DNA from 4 places in the Pantoea sp. C1E2 genome. Region 1 is predicted to be linked to each of the others. Evidence: predicted binding sites of a transcription regulator. Region 1 holds the regulator's gene; each other region holds the start of a gene.
What was found. Region 1 encodes Fur, which represses iron uptake genes when iron is present. Its sites were predicted from a motif close to ATAATAATGAGAACNACTATCAA; they were not measured.
Positions count from the first base shown of each region.

Region 1 (5,487 bases):
GAAGTGATGCGTCAACATGTCGCTGAAGAGGGGGTGATTCAGTTTATTCTCAAGTCTTTCGTGGACGGCGAATGGCGCTTTAATGTGCCGGTGCTGTGGGACCACTACACCACCATTTCTGGCTGGGAAGAGGTTCCGGTCTGGCCACATCCCGCATTGTTTATTCGCGGTGGCGACTCCCCTTACCTCGACAATCAGCACCGCGATGCACTGTTGCGCCAGTTCCCGCAGGCGCATGCGCACGTCATCAGCGGTGCCGGTCATTGGGTGCACGCTGAAAAACCTGATGCAGTATTGCGCGCAGTTCGCCGCTTTTTTAACCTGTAAAAGCAAAAGCTTGCCGTTTACGGTTTAGGGTTGGCGTCACAGAGTGCGCTGAAGTATGATGTCGCGCTAAAAATTTGCCGCGGATGATTTTTTCACCGCGGTCGGGCCGATAATGTATAAATCGCGCAGCGCCTTTCCGCCGTTCGCGCCCACTCAGTTTCACAAATCATGGCAAAAGAACAGACAGACCGTACCACGCTTGATCTTTTTGCAGACGAGCGGCGTCCCGGTCGCCCTAAAACCAGCCTGCTGACACGTGACGAACAGTTGCGTATCAACAAACGTAACCAGCTCAAGCGCGATAAAGTGCGGGGGCTGCGTCGTGTCGAGCTGAAAATGTCCAGCGAGGCGGTTGACGCCTTGAATACGCTGGCCGAGCAACAAAACATCAGCCGCAGCGAATTGATTGAACAAATGCTGCTGGCACAACTCAAACTGTCTTAGCGCGCTGACCGCACGCAGGAACACAAAGTTCAGGCTTTACTCGTTCCGCCCTTTTCAACGGTCTGCTATCATTCGCTAACATGTGCAGTCAATTGACTTACTCTCACAATCAGGCTTTAAGAGGTTACTTAACCCATGGCAATCGTAGGCATTTTCTTCGGCAGCGATACCGGCAACACTGAAAACATTGCAAAAATGATCCAGAAACAACTGGGTAAAGATGTCGCCGAAGTGCATGACATTGCTAAGAGCACCAAAGAAGATCTCGCAGCGTTCGACATCCTGCTGCTGGGCATTCCTACCTGGTATTACGGCGAAGCACAGTGTGACTGGGATGACTTCTTCCCTACTCTGGAAGAGATCGACTTCAACGGCAAACTGGTGGCACTGTTTGGCTGTGGCGACCAGGAAGATTATGCAGAGTACTTCTGTGATGCGATGGGCACGATTCGCGACATCATTGAGCCAAACGGCGCGGTGATTGTCGGACACTGGCCTACCGAGGGCTATCACTTTGAAGCCTCAAAAGGTCTGGCAGACGACAAACACTTCCTCGGCCTGGCGATTGACGAAGATCGTCAACCTGAGCTGACCAATGAACGTGTTGACGCCTGGGTGAAGCAGATTTTTGATGAACTGCAGTTAAAAGAGATCATCGAAGCCTGATGCCTCGCCGCCCCAATGTGAGCGCTGGCTCACATTGGGGCAAAGGAATTTCCTATAAAAATAATAGTCAGGGTTTTTTAACTTTTCCCCGCAAATCTGTAGAATACCCGCAATGGTCATCCGCTTATTCCTCTGATTGTTGACTGAGGCTGAGTGAAATGGAAATCCAAACCACACTGTTACGCGCTAACGTAGCGATATTTATCCTTACGAATTTTGTTGATTTGCGCGACACCCTGGTTTTCATTTCACTGCTTGAGTTCTATAATGAGACGCAAATGAGAATACGCGTGACCTAAACATTCAAGGCCCCTGCGCCGTAAGTGACATGCAAAGTAACAGGACAATATCCGAATGACTGACAACAACTCCGCATTGAAGAAGGCTGGCCTGAAAGTCACTCTGCCAAGATTGAAAATTTTGGAAGTGCTTCAGGGACCTGGCCCCGAGTCCCATCACGTCAGTGCGGAAGATTTGTATAAGCGCCTGATCGATATGGGCGAAGAGATTGGCCTGGCAACGGTATATCGCGTTCTTAACCAATTTGATGACGCGGGTATCGTCACCCGTCATAACTTCGAAGGCGGAAAATCCGTATTCGAACTGACTCAGCAACATCATCATGACCACTTGATCTGCCTGGATTGTGGCAAAGTGATCGAATTTAGCGATGAATCAATCGAAACGCGTCAGCGTGAGATTGCTACTCGCCATGGCATCAAACTCAGCAACCACAGCCTGTACTTGTACGGTCACTGTGCACTGGGAGACTGCCGCGAAGACGATACGCTCCACGATAAGTAATTGAGTGTGCTATGCAATATAAAAAAACCGGTGCTTGTCACCGGTTTTTTTATGCCTGTTATCAAGCGATAAAGGTTTCGTGCAGATAACGCCAGCGGGGAATGGTAGTGCTGCAATCCAGTACAGCCAGAGAAATGCGCGTTTGATTGGTGCCGTTCAACATTTGTAACTCACGATATTGAATCGTCACTTCATCACTCTGTTGCGAAATGATGACATGCTCGCTGGTGGCAATGCGCATTCCTTCCCGCTGACCGTGCAGTTTGCGAAACAGCACTTCTGTCTCATTCAGATCCAGCTGCTTACCCAGCGGGGTGACCATTTTGAAATCCGGGTGAAAGTATGACAAAAGCAGTTCCATGCTGTCATCACTGCCTTCTGCCTGGTTAAAAACACGTTCAATAAGCTGATGTAATACCACCACGCTATGCTTAGCTTCCAGGGCGAGACTTGTCATTTTTTTTCCTTTGATAACCCGCAGAGCTCTGTTGAGAGCGCATAGCCTACCTGAAATACAATTTTTCACACTCGCAAATGGGTTAATTTTGCTAAAGTCAGAATTGTCGCAAAATGAGACAATAAGCACACTTTACCGCCTTCAGCATAATTGATTGCCCAGGGCGGATTACAGGCAATAAAAAAGGGCGATTGCTCGCCCTTTCATGATCATATTGTGCTATCGACGAATGACATTACTCGCCAATTTTCGCGAAGGTATCGCGTAGCCCCACCGTACGGTTAAACACCGGCTTACCGGGCTGCGAATAAACGCTATCGGCACAGAAGTAGCCTTCGCGTTCAAATTGATACGCAGCCGTTACCGCTGCATCTCGCAGACCAGACTCGACGAAGCCCTGTTTGATTTCCAGCGAATTTGGGTTGATGGTGGTCAGGAAATCCTCAGCCGCGGCCGGATTTGGCACGCTGAACAGGCGATCGTAAAGACGGAACTCCGCAGGCAGCGCGTGAATGGCAGAAACCCAATGGATAACCCCTTTCACTTTGCGGCCGTCTGCCGGATCTTTACTCAGCGTGTCCACATCACAGGTGGCGTAGATGCAGGTGATATTACCCTCTTCATCTTTCGCTATGCGCTCCGCGCGAATCACGTAAGCATTACGCAGACGCACTTCTTTACCCAGCACCAGGCGCTTGTACTGCTTGTTGGCTTCTTCACGGAAGTCAGCACGATCAATCCACACTTCGCGGCTGAAAGGTACTTCACGCGTGCCCATCTCCGGTTTATTCGGATGATTAGGCATGGTCAGCGTTTCTTCATGACCGGCTGGCAGGTTTTCGATCACCACTTTCAGCGGATCAAGCACGGCCATCGCACGCGGGGCGTTTTCATTGAGATCGTCACGAATACAGGATTCCAGCGACGCCATCTCAACGATGTTGTCCTGCTTGGTCACGCCGATACGGCGGCAGAACTCACGAATGGAAGCCGCGCTGTAACCACGACGACGCAGACCGGAAACGGTCAGCATGCGCGGATCGTCCCAGCCTTCCACCACTTTCTCGGTGACCAGCTGCGTCAGCTTACGCTTCGACATCACCGCGTATTCCAGATTCAGACGCGAGAATTCGTACTGACGCGGATGCTGAGGAATGGTGATATTATCCAGCACCCAGTCGTACAGACGACGGTTGTCCTGGAACTCCAGCGTACACAGTGAGTGCGTAATGCCTTCGATCGCATCCGAAATGCAATGTGTAAAGTCGTACATCGGGTAGATGCACCACTTGTTACCGGTCTGATGGTGATCGGCAAACTTAATGCGGTACAGCACCGGATCACGCATCACGATGAAGCTGGATGCCATGTCGATTTTGGCACGCAGACAGGCTTTACCTTCTTCAAAACCGCCATCACGCATTTTCTGGAACAGCGCTAAGTTCTCTTCCACGCTGCGATCGCGGTACGGGCTGTTTTTGCCAGGCGCAGTCAGAGTGCCGCGATATTCACGGATCTCTTCCGCCGACAACTCATCAACGTAAGCCAGACCTTTATTGATCAGCTCAACGGCGTAATTAAACAGTTGGTCGAAGTAGTCTGAGGAGTAACGAATGTTGCCGCTCCACTCAAAGCCCAGCCATTGCACGTCACGCTTGATGGATTCAACGAACTCCAGGTCTTCTTTCACCGGGTTAGTGTCGTCAAAACGCAGGTTGCACTGTCCTTGATAATCTTGGGCGATACCAAAGTTCAGGCAGATAGATTTCGCATGGCCAATATGCAGGTAACCATTGGGCTCAGGCGGGAAACGGGTATGCACACTGCTGTGCTTACCGCTCGCCAAGTCTTCGTCGATGATCTGACGAATAAAGTTCGTTGGGCGGGCTTCAGCCTCACTCATCTCAAAATCCTCAAAACAATAGCGGGTGATTTGTACCACGAAGTAACGGAGTATGATCCACAAAGCGCAGGAGGGAAACAACCGTTTGTTGGTCGTTTTAAAACAAAAAAGGCAGGAATTGCTTCCTGCCTTCTGACTAAATCACAAGGACTTAGTTTTTCACTTCATACAGCGGTGTCACACCTGCAACCACCGAACCGCTTGCCAGCAGATTCAGTCCGGCGAAATCATCGCTGTTGCTGACGACCACCGGGCTAATCATTGAGCGCGCGTTGGCGTTGAGGAAGTCCAGATCCATCTCCAGAATCGGTTGACCGGCGGTGACGGTTGCACCCTCTTCCACCAGACGTGTGAAACCTTTACCTTCCAGCGCGACCGTGTCCAGACCCATGTGCACCACGATCTCGACGCCGTTGGCCGCTTCCAGACAGAACGCATGGTTGGTGTTGAAGATTTTCACCACGGTACCGGCAATTGGTGCCACCACCGTTTTGTCGGTTGGCTTGATTGCCAGGCCATCACCCACGGCTTTGCTGGCGAAGGCTTCATCCGGCACGGCATCCAGTGAGACGATCTCACCGGTCACCGGTGCCACCAGCGTAGCGATGACTGCTTTTTCGGTGTTCAGCACGGCTTGTGGTTTTGCCGCGACAGGTGCAGCAGCGGCTGCAGGAGCGGAAGCCGCCGCAACCGGGCCTTTGCTCAATACCGTTTTCATCGCGGTGGCGATACTTTCAGCCTGCGTACCGACAATCACCTGTACGCTTTGCTTGTTCAGTCGAATCACACCGGATGCGCCTAAACGTTTCGCCACGCCTTCATTCACCTGAGCAGAGTCTTTGACGTTCAGACGCAGACGGGTAATACAGGCATCGATGTTGGTCAG
Region 1 covers NZ_JBSZHT010000002.1:1,499,319-1,504,805, reverse strand. The annotation lists gene ybfF (esterase) at 1-327, shown strand, start outside; gene ybfE (LexA regulated protein) at 496-771, shown strand; gene fldA (flavodoxin FldA) at 907-1,437, shown strand; gene fur (ferric iron uptake transcriptional regulator) at 1,792-2,241, shown strand; gene ACXI0A_RS07295 (hypothetical protein) at 2,303-2,698, opposite strand; gene glnS (glutamine--tRNA ligase) at 2,934-4,601, opposite strand; gene nagE (N-acetylglucosamine-specific PTS transporter subunit IIBC) at 4,753-5,487, opposite strand, start outside.

Region 2 (5,487 bases), 2.4 Mb from region 1:
ACAATGGTGACGGTTTTGATGGTACGAAACACCAGGATATGCAGCTGATTCCATTTGAAATCGCGATAGATAAACATCGTGACAAAAAATGCCCACAGGCAGGCAATCGCAGCGGATTCCGAAGCGGTAAAGATGCCGGAAAGTATGCCCCCCAAAATAATGAAGATAGTGAAGAGTCCCCAGAACGCATCGAAGAAAATTTTCACGGCCTGACGCAGTGGAATTACTTCACCTTTGGGATAACCACGTTTTCGTGCGAACGCCAGGCACATCACCATCAGACAGAATCCCAGTAGCAGTCCCGGAATAATGCCTGCGACAAACAAGGAGGATATGGTGACGACGCCACCGGTGGCCAGCGAGTAGATAACGGAGTTATGGCTGGGCGGCGTTAATACCGCCTGCACTGAACCGCTGGCAGTCACGGCAGCGGCGAAATCACGCGGGTAACCTTTCTGTTCCATTTGCGGGATCATGACCGATCCGATCGAGGCGGTATCGGCCACTGACGATCCCGAAATCGCGCCAAAAAATGTCGATGCCACGATGTTCACCAACGACAATCCCCCGCGGATAAAACCGACGAAGATATAGGCAAAGTTCACCAGGCGTCGGGCAATCCCTCCCTCGGCCATGATCGCCCCGGCCAGAATGAAGAATGGAATGGTGAGGAGTGAGAATTTGTTAACGCCGTTGGTGACCTGAATCACCACGGCTTCCAGTGGCAAATCAATCCACCAGGCACCAATAAAGGCGGCAAATCCCACGGCAAAGGCCACTGGAAAGCCGACCAACAGCAGCAACACCAAACTACCTACCAGAATGAAAGCATCCATTTTAGTGCTCCGAATTTAGTGTGTGCCGCCAAGCATCACCAGCGGACGCTGGCTTTGATCGCCATTCAGTATTCGCTCGATCACAAACAGCAGCGTAAACAGCGCGCCGATGGGAATGGGCAGGTACATCTCCCCATACGTTACGGAGGGTAAGGCCGCCAGTGGTTGAACCCACATGGCCTCGCACAAGCTGTAGCTGGCCTGCAGCAGGATTAAGCACACCGCGATCAGTAGCAGGTTACACAGCCGTTGCGCCCATTTTTGCCCTGCTTCGGACAGGCGATCGGTCACCATGGAGACACAAATATGTGTGCCGGCCCGCAGCCCGACGGGCGCACCAATAAAGGTAAAGATGATCATGCAAACAATGGCGACCGGTTCTGGCCATGACAGGGCGCCGTTCAGCACATAGCGCGCAAAAATACCGATCGGTATCACCGTGACCATAATCAACAGCGCTACCGCGGCAATGCCCATGCACAACAGATAGAGCCCATCCATCAAACGGGAATATGCATTCATGCTTCGTTACCTGAGCAAGGCGCCACGCGATCGCGCGGCGCTGAGGGGGTTATTTCACATCAGCAATCTGTTTCATCAGATCCTGATAATTGCCACCAAACTGGTCGCGCACCGGCTGTGTGGCTTTCATAAAGTAATCGCGGTTGGTGTCCTGGAATGTCACGCCGCCGGCTTTCATCTTCTCTACCGACTGTGCGGTGTAAGTGGCCCACAGCTGGCGCTCTTCGTCCTGCGCTTCTTTGCCGAGTTTCTTCAGCAGCGCCTGATCTTCAGCAGAGAGCCGCCCCCATGAGGCTTTGGAGAATAGGATCATCTCCGGCTGAATAAAGTGGCCGCTCAGGGTGTAATACTTCGCCACGGGCAGGTAGTTGTGGGCGACAAAGGTCGGTGGATTATTCTCCGTACCATCGACCACGCCGGTTTGCATGGCGCTAAACACTTCGCTGACGCCCATCGCTACAGGATTGGCACCCATCGCTTTCAGGGTGGCGAGCGAGATGGCACTGTTTTGCACGCGAATTTTCATTCCCTGCAAATCTTCGGGTTTGGTGATGGGTTTTTTGGTGATCATGCTGCGTGTGCCCGCGTCGGTCCAGCCGAGGAACACCATGCGCGTGCGGGGATCGTTATCAAATTTCTCAACAATCTGTTTGCCGACATCGCCATCCAGCACTTTGTGCATGTGGTCTTCATCACGGAAAACATAGGGCAGGGTTAAGACGCTGGTTTCAGGGGCGATGGTGGTAACCGGGGCTAGCGAGACGCGAATCATATCAATCGCGCCAAGCTGAACCTGTTGCAACGTTTGATCCTCATCGCCCAGCACGCCCCCGGCATACACCTTCAGCTCAAGTCGTCCTTGTGTCGCCTCTTTCAACTTATCGCCCATATGTTGCAGAGCAACCACGGTGGGATAACCGGCGGGCTGAACTTCCGCGACTTTTAACACTTTGGCATGAGCGCTACTCGCCAGCAGCATAACCAGAGAAGAGATTGCAATCGTGAGTCGTTTTTTAGGTGTCATTATTATTGCTCCAGCTTGATGATCATCAGAGGTGTAAGGCACACCACAATCGGGAAGGGCTGGCTCAGAATAGTGAAATTGCGCTGGCGAAAAAGTGGTCAAATGTTGATTGAATGAAATGCGTCACATTTTGAAACGATGTTTTAATAAATTTTCAATTAAGGTCACATTTGTAAAACATCAGCTGCCGTATCCATAAAACCCCCAAAGATTGTTGGAAATTGAGGCATTAATCGTTTGTAAATAGTAATGAGAACTACTATCACTTCGGTCAATTTTTTTGCTATGATCCGCGCTTCAATCGTGAACTGTGCAACAGAAGTTGGAGACGCAGCGTGGTAGCCAGTGATTTGATGCAAACGGACCTTTCCGTTTGGGGCATGTATCAGCATGCCGATATCGTGGTAAAAGTCGTGATGATTGGCCTGTTATTGGCCTCCGTTGTCACCTGGGCGATTTTCTTCGGCAAGTTTGCTGAGCTGAGCGGGGCGAAACGTCGCCTGAAACGCGAGCAGCAAGCGCTGGGCGAAGCGCGTTCGCTTAACGATGCTTACCGCGCCGCCGAAAGCTTTAAAAGCAATAGCCACAGTGCGGTGTTGCTGAACGATGCGCAGAACGAGCTGGAACTCTCAGCGGGTGCCGAAGACCTTGATGGTATTAAGGAACGTACCAGCTTCCGCCTTGATCGTCGTGTTGCGGCATTCAGCCGTCATGCCGGTCGCGGGAATGGCTTCCTCGCTACCATCGGTTCTGTTGCTCCCTTCATCGGTCTGTTTGGAACCGTGTGGGGCATCATGAACAGCTTTATCGGTATCGCTAAAACGCAGACCACCAACCTCGCGGTAGTTGCGCCGGGCATCGCAGAAGCGTTGCTGGCGACCGCGATTGGTCTGGTTGCCGCTATCCCTGCTGTTGTTATCTACAACGTCTTCGCACGCATGATTGCCAGCTACAAAGCCTCTTTGGGTGATGTTGCGGCGCAGGTGATGCTGCTGCAGAGTCGCGATCTGGATCTCGGCAATGTGGACACCGCGAAAGAAGCGACCCGTCCGGCGGCGGCACAGAAACTGCGCGTAGGATAAGTATTATGGCGATGCGTTTAAACGATGACTCGGTAGGCGATGGCGAAATGCATGAAATCAACGTGACGCCGTTTATCGACGTCATGTTGGTTCTGCTGATCATCTTTATGGTCGCCGCGCCATTAGCCACGGTGGATGTGCGCGTTAACCTGCCTGCGTCTTCCAGCGCACCGCAGCCGCGTCCGGAAAAACCGGTTTATCTGTCTATCAAAGAAGATAAGCAGATCTACATCGGCAACGATGCGGTCACCAAAGAGACGCTGGTGAATGCGCTGACGGCGCAGACCGAAGGCAAGAAAGACACTACCATCTTCTTCCAGGCGGATAAGTCTGTGGATTATGAGACCCTGATGAGCGTGATGGATCAGTTACGTGAAGCGGGTTATCTGAAGATTGGTTTGATGGGCATGGAATCGGTGAAGAAGTAATTCACCCGTTTGATTGCTTACAAGGGCCGCTATCACTAGCGGCCCTTTTTTATTTGCCCGCGCTGCCGATGTTAATTTTTTGTTACTTTTGGTCTTATTTTTGTAAACTGCAATGGTGAAGCTGATCACATCTATTCCTGGCGCAACCCGCTACAACGGAAGAAAAACCCAGGAAGGACAATATGAGCGCGAGTCAGTCTTTACAAAAGCCATCGCAAGGCGGTGCCAAAACCATCTTTAGCGTTACCAGCGGTAACTTTCTTGAGATGTACGATTTCATGGTGTTTGGCTATTACGCCACGGCGATTGCCAAAACCTTTTTCCCCGGAGATGACCCCTTTGCTTCCCTGATGCTCACGCTGATGACCTTTGGCGCGGGCTTCCTGATGCGTCCACTCGGCGCGATTATTCTCGGTGCCTACATCGACCATCACGGTCGCCGTAAGGGGCTGTTGCTCACGCTGGGATTAATGGCCGTGGGTACGCTCACCATCGCACTGGTTCCTGGCTACGCCACATTGGGTGCTGCCGCGCCGATTCTGATCCTGCTCGGTCGTTTGCTACAGGGCTTCTCAGCAGGCGTGGAGCTTGGCGGTGTGTCGGTGTATCTGTCAGAAGTGGCACCAAAAGGACGCAAAGGTTTTTACGTCAGCTGGCAGTCCGGTAGCCAGCAGGTTGCAGTGATCTTCGCGGCGCTGCTCGGCCTCGGTCTCAACCATCTGCTGGCGAAGGATGCGGTTACCGAGTGGGGCTGGCGTATTCCGTTCGTTGTCGGTTGTATGATTGTGCCGTTCCTGTTCTGGATTCGCCGCATGCTGGAAGAAACCGAAGCGTTCAGCAAGCGCAAGCAGCATCCTTCCATGGGACAGATTATGCGCTCGGTTGGTGAAAACTGGGCATTGGTGCTGGCGGGGATGCTAATGGTGGTGACCACCACGGTGATGTTCTACATGATCACCGCCTTCACACCGACTTTTGGCAAAACCGTGCTGATGATGAGCGACGAACAGAGCTTTATGGTAACGCTGTTCGTCGGCATCTCTAACCTGATTTGGTTGCCGGTGATGGGTTCACTGTCAGACCGGATTGGACGCCGTCCGCTGCTGATCACCTTTACTATTCTGATGATTCTGACCACCTGGCCAGTGTTGCACTGGCTGGTGGGATCGCCGACCTTTGCGCATCTGGTGGAAGCGGAGCTGTGGTTATCGTTCCTGTATGCCAGCTATAACGGGGCGATGGTGGTTTACCTGGCGGAAATTATGCCGGCTGAAGTGCGCGCCACCGGTTTCTCACTGGCGTACAGTCTGGCGACCGCGCTGTTTGGTGGTTTTACGCCAGCGATTTCAAGCTACCTGATCCATGCCACCGGTGATAAAGCGATGCCCGGCGTGTGGTTGTCATTTGCGGCAGTGTGCGGATTGATCGGTACGCTGTTGATCGGCCGCATGGTGAAACAGTATCAGTCGCGCCATGGCGGCACGCCGGTGGGAGTATCGTTGTAACGCCCTGGCTGGCAGCGGGTCTCATACCAGCCCGTTAAGAAGCGATTCGAATATAGCTGCCCCTTCTCTGTAGGGGCAGCTTTTTATTTA
Region 2 covers NZ_JBSZHT010000002.1:3,905,081-3,910,567, reverse strand. The annotation lists gene ACXI0A_RS18535 (TRAP transporter large permease subunit) at 1-836, opposite strand, end outside; gene ACXI0A_RS18530 (TRAP transporter small permease subunit) at 852-1,358, opposite strand; gene ACXI0A_RS18525 (TRAP transporter substrate-binding protein DctP) at 1,408-2,382, opposite strand; gene exbB (tol-pal system-associated acyl-CoA thioesterase) at 2,736-3,464, shown strand; gene exbD (TonB system transport protein ExbD) at 3,470-3,892, shown strand; gene tcuC (tricarballylate/proton symporter TcuC) at 4,075-5,397, shown strand.
Region 2: exbB (tol-pal system-associated acyl-CoA thioesterase) is a predicted target of Fur. The motif match lies at 2,626-2,648, and genes of this name have one in related genera.

Region 3 (5,487 bases), 690 kb from region 1:
ATCATTTTTATTATGGGGCAGTAACCTACGTCGATTGAATAAGAGAGTCAATCCATTCGCGGGATTTCCCGCATGATTAGGCGTAATCGGAAGGTGACGCCAGGCCGTGCAATAAGCTAAAAGGTGGACCAGAACTTATGAATAAATGCGGTTTATTGGGTCTGACAGCCCTGTTGTTTATTTTCCAGACTTTCACAGGGCTCGCACAGGCAGAACAGGGTTGGCCGCGCACGGTACAAGGGGCAAATGGTTCAATTACCTTAAACAAAGCCCCGCAGCGCATTGTCTCGACCAGCGTAACCTTAACCGGATCGCTGCTGGCGATTGATGCACCGGTTGTGGCATCGGGCGCGACAGCACCGAACAGTCGCCTGGCCGACGATCAAGGGTTCTTCCGTCAGTGGGGCGATGTCGCAAAACAGCGTCAGCTTAAACGTCTTTATATTGGCGAGCCGAGTGCAGAAGCGGTGGCGGCAGAAGCGCCGGATTTGATTCTGGTGAGCGCCACGGGGAATGACTCAGCTATCAAACTGGCCAGCCAGCTTTCCGCCATTGCGCCAACGCTGGTGGTCAATTACGACGACAAAAGCTGGCAGGATGTAGTGACGTTGCTCGGCCAGGCAACCGGCCACGAAGCGCAGGCGGCACAGCGTGTGAAAGCTTTTGACGATCGTGAAGCGGCGTTGAAGAAAGCCATCACTCTGCCGCCGCAGCCGGTTTCAGCGATGGTGTGGAACGGTGATGGGCGTGCCGTCAACGTGTGGACCACGGAGTCAGCGCAGGGAAAATTGCTGGAGCAGCTTGGCTTTACGCTCGCCACGCCGCCTGCCAGCGTGCAGCAGGGCCACAGCATGGGACAGCGTAAGGACATTATTCAGCTGTCGGGTGAGAACGTTGCGAGCGGTTTAACCGGTAAAACCTTCCTGCTGTTTGCGGCTGACGATAAAACTACGCAGTCGGTGATCGGCAATCCGTTCCTCGCGCAAAACGCGGCGGTCAAGGATAAGCAGGTGTTCCCGCTTGGCGTTGATTCGTTCCGTCTGGATTACTACAGCGCCAGCAATCTGCTGGCGCGTCTGGAAAAGCTGTTCGTTAAATCATGATGCCTGCTCCGCCAGCTCAGGGGCTGGCGGCGCATAACGACGTAAACGGCCCATCACGCACCACATCACCATGCCCAACAGCGCTGCCGCAAAACCAAACGCGGCGGCGGCCTGTGGCGGCAATAACCACGATCCCATGGCACCAATCATCGCCGCACCAATCGCATCCCCGGTGACATTTTGCGCGGTCCACAAGCCGTTGATGCGGCCTAGCAGATGGTCAGGCGTCAGCAGTTGAATCATCGCGTACTGCACGAGACTGTTAATGGCGCTGAAATAGCCAAATGCCACCAGACACAGCAGCGCCAGCGGCAGGTTGGGCATCAGACTGAATAATCCCAGCGCGATAAAGGCGGCCACCGCACTGCCCAGCACCAGCTGTCCCGGTCGGGCTGCATGCTTAAGTTTACCGCTGGTAAACGCACCTATTGCGGCACCGAGCGGCACAGCTGCGTAAAGCATACCAAGCTGGTTAGCACTCACTGACCAATGTGGTGCGAGAGCGGGATAGAGCACGCGAATCGCGCTGGCTAAAGTGACCAGCGCGCCTATCAGTGCCACCATACCGACAATCGGGCTGGCAAACAGGAACTGCACTCCGGCGGCCAGCGACTTCAGCGGATGTTCACGCGGCTGAGGCGGTGGCGGCAGTTGCGGTAATTTCAGCAGCGTCAGCACGGTAATCAGCGTGCCAAACGCGGTTAGACCGTAGTTCCACACCACGCTACCGTGCGCAATCACCAGTCCTGCGATGGCCGGCGAGAGGATGGAACCAAAGCGCACCGTCAGCATGGTGATCGCCCCAGCCTGCATAATGTTTTCGCGACCGACCAGCGCTGGCGTTGCGGCAAGCAGCGCGGTGACGCCAATCGCGCCAAAGAAGCCATCCCAGAATCCCAGCAGATACACCGCGATGAGCGAGGGATGTGGCAGCGCGGCATTGATTGCCAGCGCAATAAAGCCCAATCCACAGGTCGAGCGGGCAATCAGAATCAGTTTTTTGCGTTCGTAGCGATCGGCTAGCACGCCGCCGGTCAGCAGACCGATAAACATACCGGATGCGGCAAGGGTGACCGCCAATCCCACCAGCAGCGGGGATTGTGTCATCTGCTGAATCTGCACCGGCACCGCCACGGCCAGCATACCGAGCGCGACAATCGAGATGAAACGGGCAATAAATACCGCGCGGAACGCCGCATGGGTTTTCAGCAGGGAGAGATCGATAAAGTGGGAAGATTTGTTCATTTGTTCGCCTTTGTGCACCAATTTTCCTCATCGTCCGCGAGGCGAGTCATGGTAACATAGGCAAACGCGAGTAATAACGATAACCATTATCAAATTGCGTTGCGCATGCGACGACGTTGAACAGTGAAGGTTTAGAACGATGCGCCAGATCCGTGCATTAGCAGGCTCAGGGATTCTGCTCTTGCTCCTCATCGCGCTCAGCTTAATGCTGGGGGCAAAATCGATACCCTTTCCCGATGTTTATCATTCTCTTACCTCAAGCTGTAATAGCGCTGAGTGCGTGATTGTGCGTGATGCACGCCTGCCGCGCACCCTGGCCGGATTGCTTGCCGGTGTGGCCCTTGGGTTAGCGGGCGCGCTGATGCAGAGCCTGACGCGCAATCCGCTGGCCGATCCGGGTATTCTCGGCGTCAATGCGGGGGCCGGGTTTGCGGTGGTCATTGGCATCGCACTGTTTGGTGCGGATTCTCCCCTCGACTGGCTCGGCTTCGCGTTTACCGGTGCACTGCTGGCGTCATTACTGGTGGCGATGACGGGCGCAATTGGCGGCGGGCGAGTCAATCCGGTACGCCTGACGTTAGCCGGCGTGGCGCTGGGCGCGGTGCTGGATGGGCTGACATCCGGCCTGTCGCTGCTCAATCCCGATATCTATGACCATCTGCGTTTCTGGCACAGCGGCTCGCTGGATATCCGCAATTTCACCGTGTTGCGCACGTTGTTCCCTGCCGTGCTGATCGGTAGCGTCGTGGCACTCTATTTGTCGCAGGCGTTGAACAGTTTGAGCATGGGCGGCGATATGGCGACCGCGCTGGGCACGCGGGTGGCGCGCACGCAACTGCTGGGTTTAGTGGCGATTGCATTGCTGTGTGGTGCGGCAACGGCTGCGGTAGGCCCCATCGCTTTTATCGGGCTGATGACGCCGCATTTTGCACGCTGGATGGTCGGCAACGATCACCGCTGGATGCTGCCCGCCACGGCGATCATTACCCCGATTTTGCTGCTGGCGGCGGATATTCTCGGGCGTCTGCTGGTGGCGGGTGAGCTGCGCGTCTCCATCGTCACGGCGATGTTAGGTGCGCCGGTGCTGATTGTGCTGGTGCGCCGTAAACTTGGGCGAGGTGCACTATGACGCGTCGGGTTGGGTTACATACGACGTGGTTGTTGCTCGGCTGCGCGCTGCTGGCGTATCTGGCTATGACGCGAGGCGCATTGCCGATTGGGGCTGAGCAATTCTGGCAGGTGCTGGCCGGGCAAGGTGCCAGCAATGTCAAACTCATCGTTTTAGAATGGCGACTGCCACGCGTGCTGATGGCGCTGCTGATTGGCGCGGCACTGGGCGTCAGCGGCGCGATTTTCCAGTCACTGCTGCGTAACCCGCTCGGCAGCCCGGATATTCTTGGTTTCAACACCGGTGCCTACAGTGGCGTGCTGGTGGCACTGGTGCTGTTCAATCAGGGCATCGCTGCTATGACGGGGGCAGCGTTGGTCGGCGGTATCGGCACCGCAGCGCTGGTGTACCTGTTTGCCTGGCGTAACGGCGTTGAAACTTTCCGCCTGATTATTGTCGGCATCAGTGTGCGCGCCTTGCTGATGGCGCTGAATGCCTGGCTGATTATCAGTGCTTCGCTGGAATCCGCGCTCAGCGCCGGATTGTGGAGTGCCGGATCGCTTAACGGTATCACCTGGGCGAAAACGCCACCGGTGATTGGCGTATTGCTGCTGTCGCTGTTGCTGATGGTGTTGCTGACCCGCCGCATGCGTTTGCTGGAAATGGGCGATGATACCGCCAGTGCGCTCGGCGTGCCGGTGGAGCGCAGTCGGCTGCTGCTGATGCTGATTGGTGTGGTGTTGACGGCGGCGTCCACTGCGCTGGTGGGGCCGATCTCCTTTGTCGCGCTGCTGGCGCCGCAGATTGCACGTCGACTCGGCGGCGGCGAGAAAGGTGCGCTGTTGCTGGCGGCGCTGTGTGGCGCGCTGTTATTGATTGCGGCTGATTTTGCCGCGCAACATCTGTTCCTGCCTTATCAATTACCGGTTGGCGTGATTACCGTCAGCCTCGGTGGACTTTATCTGATTGCGTTACTGGTGCGGGAGGCGCGACGCCAATGATCGATATCCCTTCACGGCTGTATGGCGAAGGCCTGACGCTCGGCTACGACAAGAAAGTGGTGGCAGAAAACCTGTCGGTGGCCATCCCTGAAGGGGAGCTGACGGTGATTATCGGCCCAAACGCCTGCGGTAAATCTACTCTGCTGCGCACCCTGAGCCGTCTTAACACCCCGCTGAAGGGCGAGGTGTATCTGGATGGTGAAGCGATAGCGCGTTACCCGACCAAAGAGGTGGCGCGGCGGCTCGGGCTGCTGCCACAAAGTTCTAACGCGCCAGCGGGCATCAGCGTCACCGAGCTGGTGGCGCGTGGGCGTTATCCGCATCAAGCGCTGTTTGGCCGCTGGCGCAGCGAAGATGAAGAGGCGGTGAGAAGCGCGATGCGGGCAACCGGCGTGGCGGATTTGGCACAGCAACCGGTGGATACCTTATCCGGCGGACAGCGTCAGCGCGTATGGATTGCCATGGTGCTGGCGCAACAAACCCCGCTGTTATTGCTGGATGAGCCGACCACCTGGCTGGATATCACCCATCAGATTGAACTGCTGGAACTGATGCAGGAGTTGAATCAGCAGCATGGCCGCACGCTGGTAGTGGTGCTGCACGATCTCAACCACGCGTGCCGTTATGCCACCCATTTGATCGCCATGCGCCACGGCAAGATTGTTGCTGAAGGTAAGCCCGCAGAGATCGTGACGCCCGAATTGATAGAACAGGTGTATGGCTTACGCTGCGTGATTGTGGAAGACCCGGTGGCGCATACGCCAATGATCGTGCCGCTGGGGCGGGGAAGGTAATCAGGGCAGCATAAATGCCGCCCCTACAATCCAGGTACGCATTAATGCGTACCTGGTGCTGCTTAGCCTAATATCCGCTGCAACAACGGTCCTATCTGCTCAAACATCTGCGGAGAAATAATCTCCACATGAGCACAATCCATCGGCCATACCTCTAACTCACCGACATACGGTGCCCAGGCGCGACGCGCATCCTGACCGGGTTGCTGCGTCTGCTCAGCAAGGAACAGCGTGGC
Region 3 covers NZ_JBSZHT010000002.1:807,875-813,361, forward strand. The annotation lists gene fepB (Fe2+-enterobactin ABC transporter substrate-binding protein) at 138-1,103, shown strand; gene entS (enterobactin transporter EntS) at 1,098-2,348, opposite strand; gene fepD (Fe(3+)-siderophore ABC transporter permease) at 2,488-3,477, shown strand; gene fepG (iron-enterobactin ABC transporter permease) at 3,474-4,457, shown strand; gene ACXI0A_RS03955 (ATP-binding cassette domain-containing protein) at 4,454-5,251, shown strand; gene ACXI0A_RS03960 (amino acid adenylation domain-containing protein) at 5,314-5,487, opposite strand, start outside.
Region 3: fepD (Fe(3+)-siderophore ABC transporter permease) is a predicted target of Fur. The motif match lies at 2,419-2,441, and genes of this name have one in related genera.

Region 4 (5,487 bases), on a different contig from region 1:
ATGAAGAAAGGGCGCGGTGCCGCACTGGCGCTGGCAAGTGGTGTGATCAGCGGTTCGATGATGTGGGCGCTGCTGGCGGCCTGTGGCGTGTTAACCGTGCTGGCAACCTTTGCTCAGCTGTTGATCGTGCTGAAGATAGGCGGTGGTTTATATCTGTTGTGGTTGGCCTTTAAGGCAGGCAAATCCGCCTTACGCCGTCCCGATGCGAATGAATTCAGCGCCAGCGGCGATAAAGTCGCCTTTGCCAGGCTGTTTCGTCAGGGTATTTTGATGCACGTCGGTAATCCCAAGGCGATTCTGACCTGGGTGGCGATTATGTCGGTGGCTTTGAAACCGGATGCTGCAGCCTCAACCTTGCCGATGATCATCGCGGGTTGTGCCACGATATGCGTGCTGGTGTTTTGCGGCTATGCGCTGCTGTTCTCCACGGCGGTGATGGCAGCATTTTATCGCCGTATCCGCCGTGGGCTGGATGCGCTACTGGCCTGCTGCTTCGCCGTTGCGGGATTAAAACTGGTGTTCAGCCGCAGTTAACCGTGAGCGGTGCTGACGACCCAGCAGCACCGCTTAACTCATCAGGAGTTGTTTGGCGCGGCGGCCTGAGTTTCGCTAAAGGTCGGCTTCTGACGCGTCACCGAATAGACCACGTTTTTCGGGCCTTTGGTGTCGGTAGTCACATCTACCGATGAGATGGTCACCTTGCCAAAACCAAACAGCGTCTGCACGTAACCACCGATTTGGTGTTTACCTTCAGCAACGCGAATCTCTTTATTCTCACCTTTCTGCAGCAGACCGGCATCCTGACCATCTACCGTAAGGTATACGGAAGAACCGTCATCGGTGCGCGTGATCTGGTGAGATACGTTGATCACGGTCGGACCGCTATCGAACTGGGAAGGAATGTTGTCATTCTCGATGGGGGCAGCGGCAGGCGCTTCAGCTTGCGCGGTAGCGTTGCTGTCAGCGGCATGGCGTGCGCAGCCGGTTAGCATTAATGCGGCCGTCAAAGCGGCTAGAGTGAAACGCGAAAACATCGTGACGAAAGACCTTTTTCTGAATGAGAAGTGTTTATTTTAGCGTGCCTCGCGGAGTGATGACAGTCACAGAATTCCAGTATTTTCCGAAAACCTGTCTCCAGGTGTTTCATCTGGGGGAAAGCAGCACGGAATGCAAATGGCTAAAATCAGGGCGCCCGTAAGGGACGCCCTACCTTCTCGCGATTACCAGCTGTAGCTGACAGAGGCCACAATCGAACGACCGCTGCCGTAGAAGCACGCGCTGGTGTTGCTGCATGAGGCAACATAGTGCTTGTCGGCCACGTTGTTCACGTTCAACTGCAGCGTGGTGCCACGCAGTGAGTTAGCCGCTTCGCCCAGCTCATATTTCGCCATCACGTCATAAAGCGTGTAGTGCGGAACCTTGTCCTGACCAATGGAATCCGCCCAGGCTGTGCCGGTGTAACGTACACCGCTGCCGAGCGTCAGACCGTTTAGCGCACCATCGAGGAAGCTGTAGCTACCCCAGGCAGATGCGGCATGACGCGGAATGCTGGAAGGCGTTTTACCGACCTGCGCCGCGGTGTTGCTCTCTTTGGTTTCCGCATCGGTAAAGGTATAAGCCGCCATCACCTTAATTTCAGGGGTGATTTGCGCGTGCGCTTCCGTCTCAATACCTTTGGACTTCACCTTACCGATCTGCTCGTTGTAACCCAGTTCGCTGTTGTAAGAGGTGATGTTTTTCTGCGTGATATCAAACGCGGAAACGGTGAACACCGCATCCCAACCCACTGGCTGATATTTGATACCGATTTCCGTCTGCTCGCCGGTGGTTGGTGCGAATGGATCGCTGCCTGGCGCACCGGTGCTCAGGTTCGGTTCGAACGAGGTACTGTAGCTGACATACGGCGATAGGCCGTTATCAAAGGCATACAACAGACCGGCACGGCCGGTGAACTTGCTGTCATTTTGCTGGGTGGTGGTGTTCTCAATGCGGTCCTGCGTGCGCACTTCTGACCAGTCCTGGCGACCCGACAGCAGCAGATTCCATTGATTCCATTCCAGCTGATCCTGCAAATACACGCCAACCTGATCGAGCTTTTTGCGCGTACTGGTGTTCAACGCCAGATCGCTCTCATTGATCGTCACGCTGGTCGGATTCGCCCAATCGAGGATGTATTGGTCACCGCTGTCGCGCCACAGTTTGTTATCGACATCGCTCCATTTGTAATCCAGCCCACCCAATACGGTATGCGCAACGTTACCCGTATCGAATGTCGCTTTCACCTGGTTATCAATGCCCAGTTCTTTGGACTTGATTTTGTCATGCTGCGGACGACGGTTGATAGAGTGATCGTTATCGGCATCAAAGGTATAGACCAGATATTTGTACGACTCATCCATGTTGCTGTAACGCATATTCTGCGTGAAGCTGATGTTGTCGTTGAAGTTGTGCTCAAAGATGTAGCCAACCGAGGTCTGCTCGCGTTTCGCTTCGTTAAAGCTCGGGTCGCTGACGTTGAAATCGTAAGGAATGTAGCCCGCGCTGGTGTTAAACAGCGTGCCGTTAGCTGGCAGGAAGTTACGATATCCAGCCTTTGGCTCGTTCTGATACATGGTCAGCAGGGTGAAACTGGTGTCCGCGTTTGGCAGCCAGGTTAGCGCTGGAGCAATCGCCATGCGCTGCTGCTTGTTATCTTTCACGAACTCATGTCTGGTGCTGGCGATGCCGTTGAGACGATAAAACAGCGTGTTGTCGTCATTCAGTTTGCCGCCGAAATCAAACGCCGCTTCGCCCAGATGCTGATTACCGGTGCTGAGCTGAACTTTATGAATGCTCTGCGCGGTTGGGCGCTTGCTGGTCATCGCGATGATGCCGCCGGGGTTCACCTGGCCATACAACACCGATGCAGGGCCATGAATCATCTCCACACGCTCCAGCAACCACGGATCGATCTGCCCCGCCGCGCCAGCCTGGCCGGATAAGCCATAGCTCAATCCATCGAGGAATTTCGGTGCATAGCGGAAACCACGCGCGATGATCTCATCGTTACGGTTTGAGTTACCACGATAGTTGGTCAGCACGCCGCTGGTGTAGCTCAGAGCATCTGCTACCGACGGTGCAGCCTGATCGTCCATCTGCTGACGCGTAATCACCGAAATCGATTGCGGAGTTTTACGCAGTGGCGTTGAGGTTTTGGTCCCCGCAGCACTCTCTTTCGCCACATAGCCTTGCAGCGGAGACGTCACGCTTTCACGCGTATCCGCATTCACGGTGATGGTCTCTTCTGCCGCCACGCTGAAGGTAGCAGGTGCCACCAGCAGAATTGAGGCCAGTGAAAGGTGAAGACGGGAGAATCTGAACGGAAGTGCCACAGCAGGTATTGCTAAATTTTTTGCTTTAACGGACATAGTTGCCATCTCTATTTCAAACTGCCTTGTCGATGAAATAATCCGTCCACTCCCCTCCACCCAACGGCGAAAGCTGTAACGGATTGAAATATAACTTCCTCTTGCAAAACGCGGCCCTGAATCCCCGTTAAACATCCATCTCAGAATAATCATCTGAAAAATAGGGGATTAATTCGGCGCAAAAATAGTATTGCAAATGTAAATCGTTATCAATAGCATTTGCATTACGTTTATTAATGTAAAGTCTTTGAAGAAAATGTGGAGAGAGGTTGCAGAATGTTTCTCAGCGACGCAGAACAAATGACGCCAATCTGGTTGCCCGCTGGAACAGTTACCCAGTGGTTGCATCAGCACGATTTCGGCAGCCATCGCTGGTGGGAACAGCTGCAAACGGCGGGTACACCAGTGATTGAACATCAGCCGGGTGGAGAAACCCGTATGCATTTCTTCTGGCGAGATCCCGAAGGCCGTTCCGAGCTATCTGCTACTAAAAAAGTTTATGTCGATATAAACGGCGTTACTGACCATCACAGCCAGGCTCCCGAATCCCTTGTTCGCGTGGGCAATAGCGATGTCTGGCATTGGTCGACGCAGATCGAGTCTGACTGGCGCGGCAGCTACAGCCTGATTCCGGTGACGGATGAGCACCTGCCCCCGCTGTTCTGCGGCAGTGACGAAACCTGCCGGGTGCTGCAACGAAAGTGGTGGATATCGCTGATGCCGCTGGCGATCCCCGACATGCTGAATCCTTCACCCCCGTTTCTGAGCAGCCGCCGCTTTGCGCTGAGTAATGCGCATATGCCAGACGCGCCCGATCAATCCGCCTGGCAACAGCTGGATGCCGGTTTAGCGGAAACCTGGCCGGATGGACTGCAAACCTTGCAGTGGCACAGCGATCTGCTCAACGTCACGCGTAACGTCTGGCTTTACACCACTGGAAATACCGCGCAACCGGATCAGCGCCCGCTGGCGATTCTCCTGGATGGGCAAAACTGGGTGTACGGACAACCGATTTTCAGCGCCCTCGATCAGGTCACCGATGCAGGTGAACTGCCGCCTGCCTGCTGGTTGTTTATCGACGTGATCGATAGCCAGCATCGCGAGGTCGAACTGCCCTGCAACGAAACCTTCTGGCAGGCGGTACAACAGGAACTGTTGCCGCTGGCTCGCCAGCATGCTGCGTTCAGCAACGATGCCAGCCGCACGCTAGTGGCAGGCCAAAGCTACGGAGGCCTCGCCGCGCTCTATGCCGGACTGCACTGGCCACAGCGTTTTGGCCGCATCCTCACACAATCCGGCTCGTTCTGGTGGCCGCACCTGCAATACATCCGCGATTACGCCAACCGTGAACAGCACGCTCCGGGTCTGTTGTTGCAGCGTCTGCAGGACAACGCCCTGCCCGTCGGCAAGCTGAAGATTTTTCAGGAAGTCGGCGATCGCGAGCAGGACATGCTTTTCGTGAATCAACAAATACGTCCCGCGCTGGAAGCCGCCGGACACGAACTGTATTTCCGCTGCTACGCCGGAGGGCACGACGCGCTGTGCTGGCGCGGCGGCTTGATCGACGGCTGCCGCTGGCTGCTGGCCGATCTTCTCTCTGACCCAACCTCAAAAGGTAACCACCATGTCTGAACAACAAAATCCGTTTGATAACGACGCGCTCGATTTTCTGGTGCTGATCAATGCGCGTCAGCAGTACAGCCTGTGGCCGGCATTTGCTCAGGTGCCGGCGGGCTGGCAAAACGTGGCGGGACCGCTGCCCCGTGCCGCAGCGATTGAGTACATCGAAACACACTGGCAGGACATGCGACCAGCGACGCAACAGACGTCGTCCAGCGCACATTAAATTTTCAGTTTTTAACTTTTTCTTTTTTCGATTTTTTTAGACGGGAACATTCCTTTGGCATCGTTAATCACGCATTCACCTGCGTATCCTTTGGTGGCGGCTCAGCCCGGCATCTGGATCGCTGACGCTATTGCGCAGCAGCGCAATCAATTTACCGTGGCGCACTACAGCGTGCTGCACGGCGACATTAACCGCGCTGCGTTGGACAGCGCCATCCGCCAGACCATGGCAGAA
Region 4 covers NZ_JBSZHT010000004.1:408,805-414,291, forward strand. The annotation lists gene ACXI0A_RS23450 (LysE family transporter) at 1-534, shown strand, start outside; gene ACXI0A_RS23455 (hypothetical protein) at 576-1,034, opposite strand; gene ACXI0A_RS23460 (TonB-dependent siderophore receptor) at 1,221-3,407, opposite strand; gene fes (enterochelin esterase) at 3,684-5,039, shown strand; gene ACXI0A_RS23470 (MbtH family protein) at 5,032-5,253, shown strand; gene ACXI0A_RS23475 (amino acid adenylation domain-containing protein) at 5,308-5,487, shown strand, end outside.
Region 4: fes (enterochelin esterase) is a predicted target of Fur. The motif match lies at 3,604-3,626, and genes of this name have one in related genera.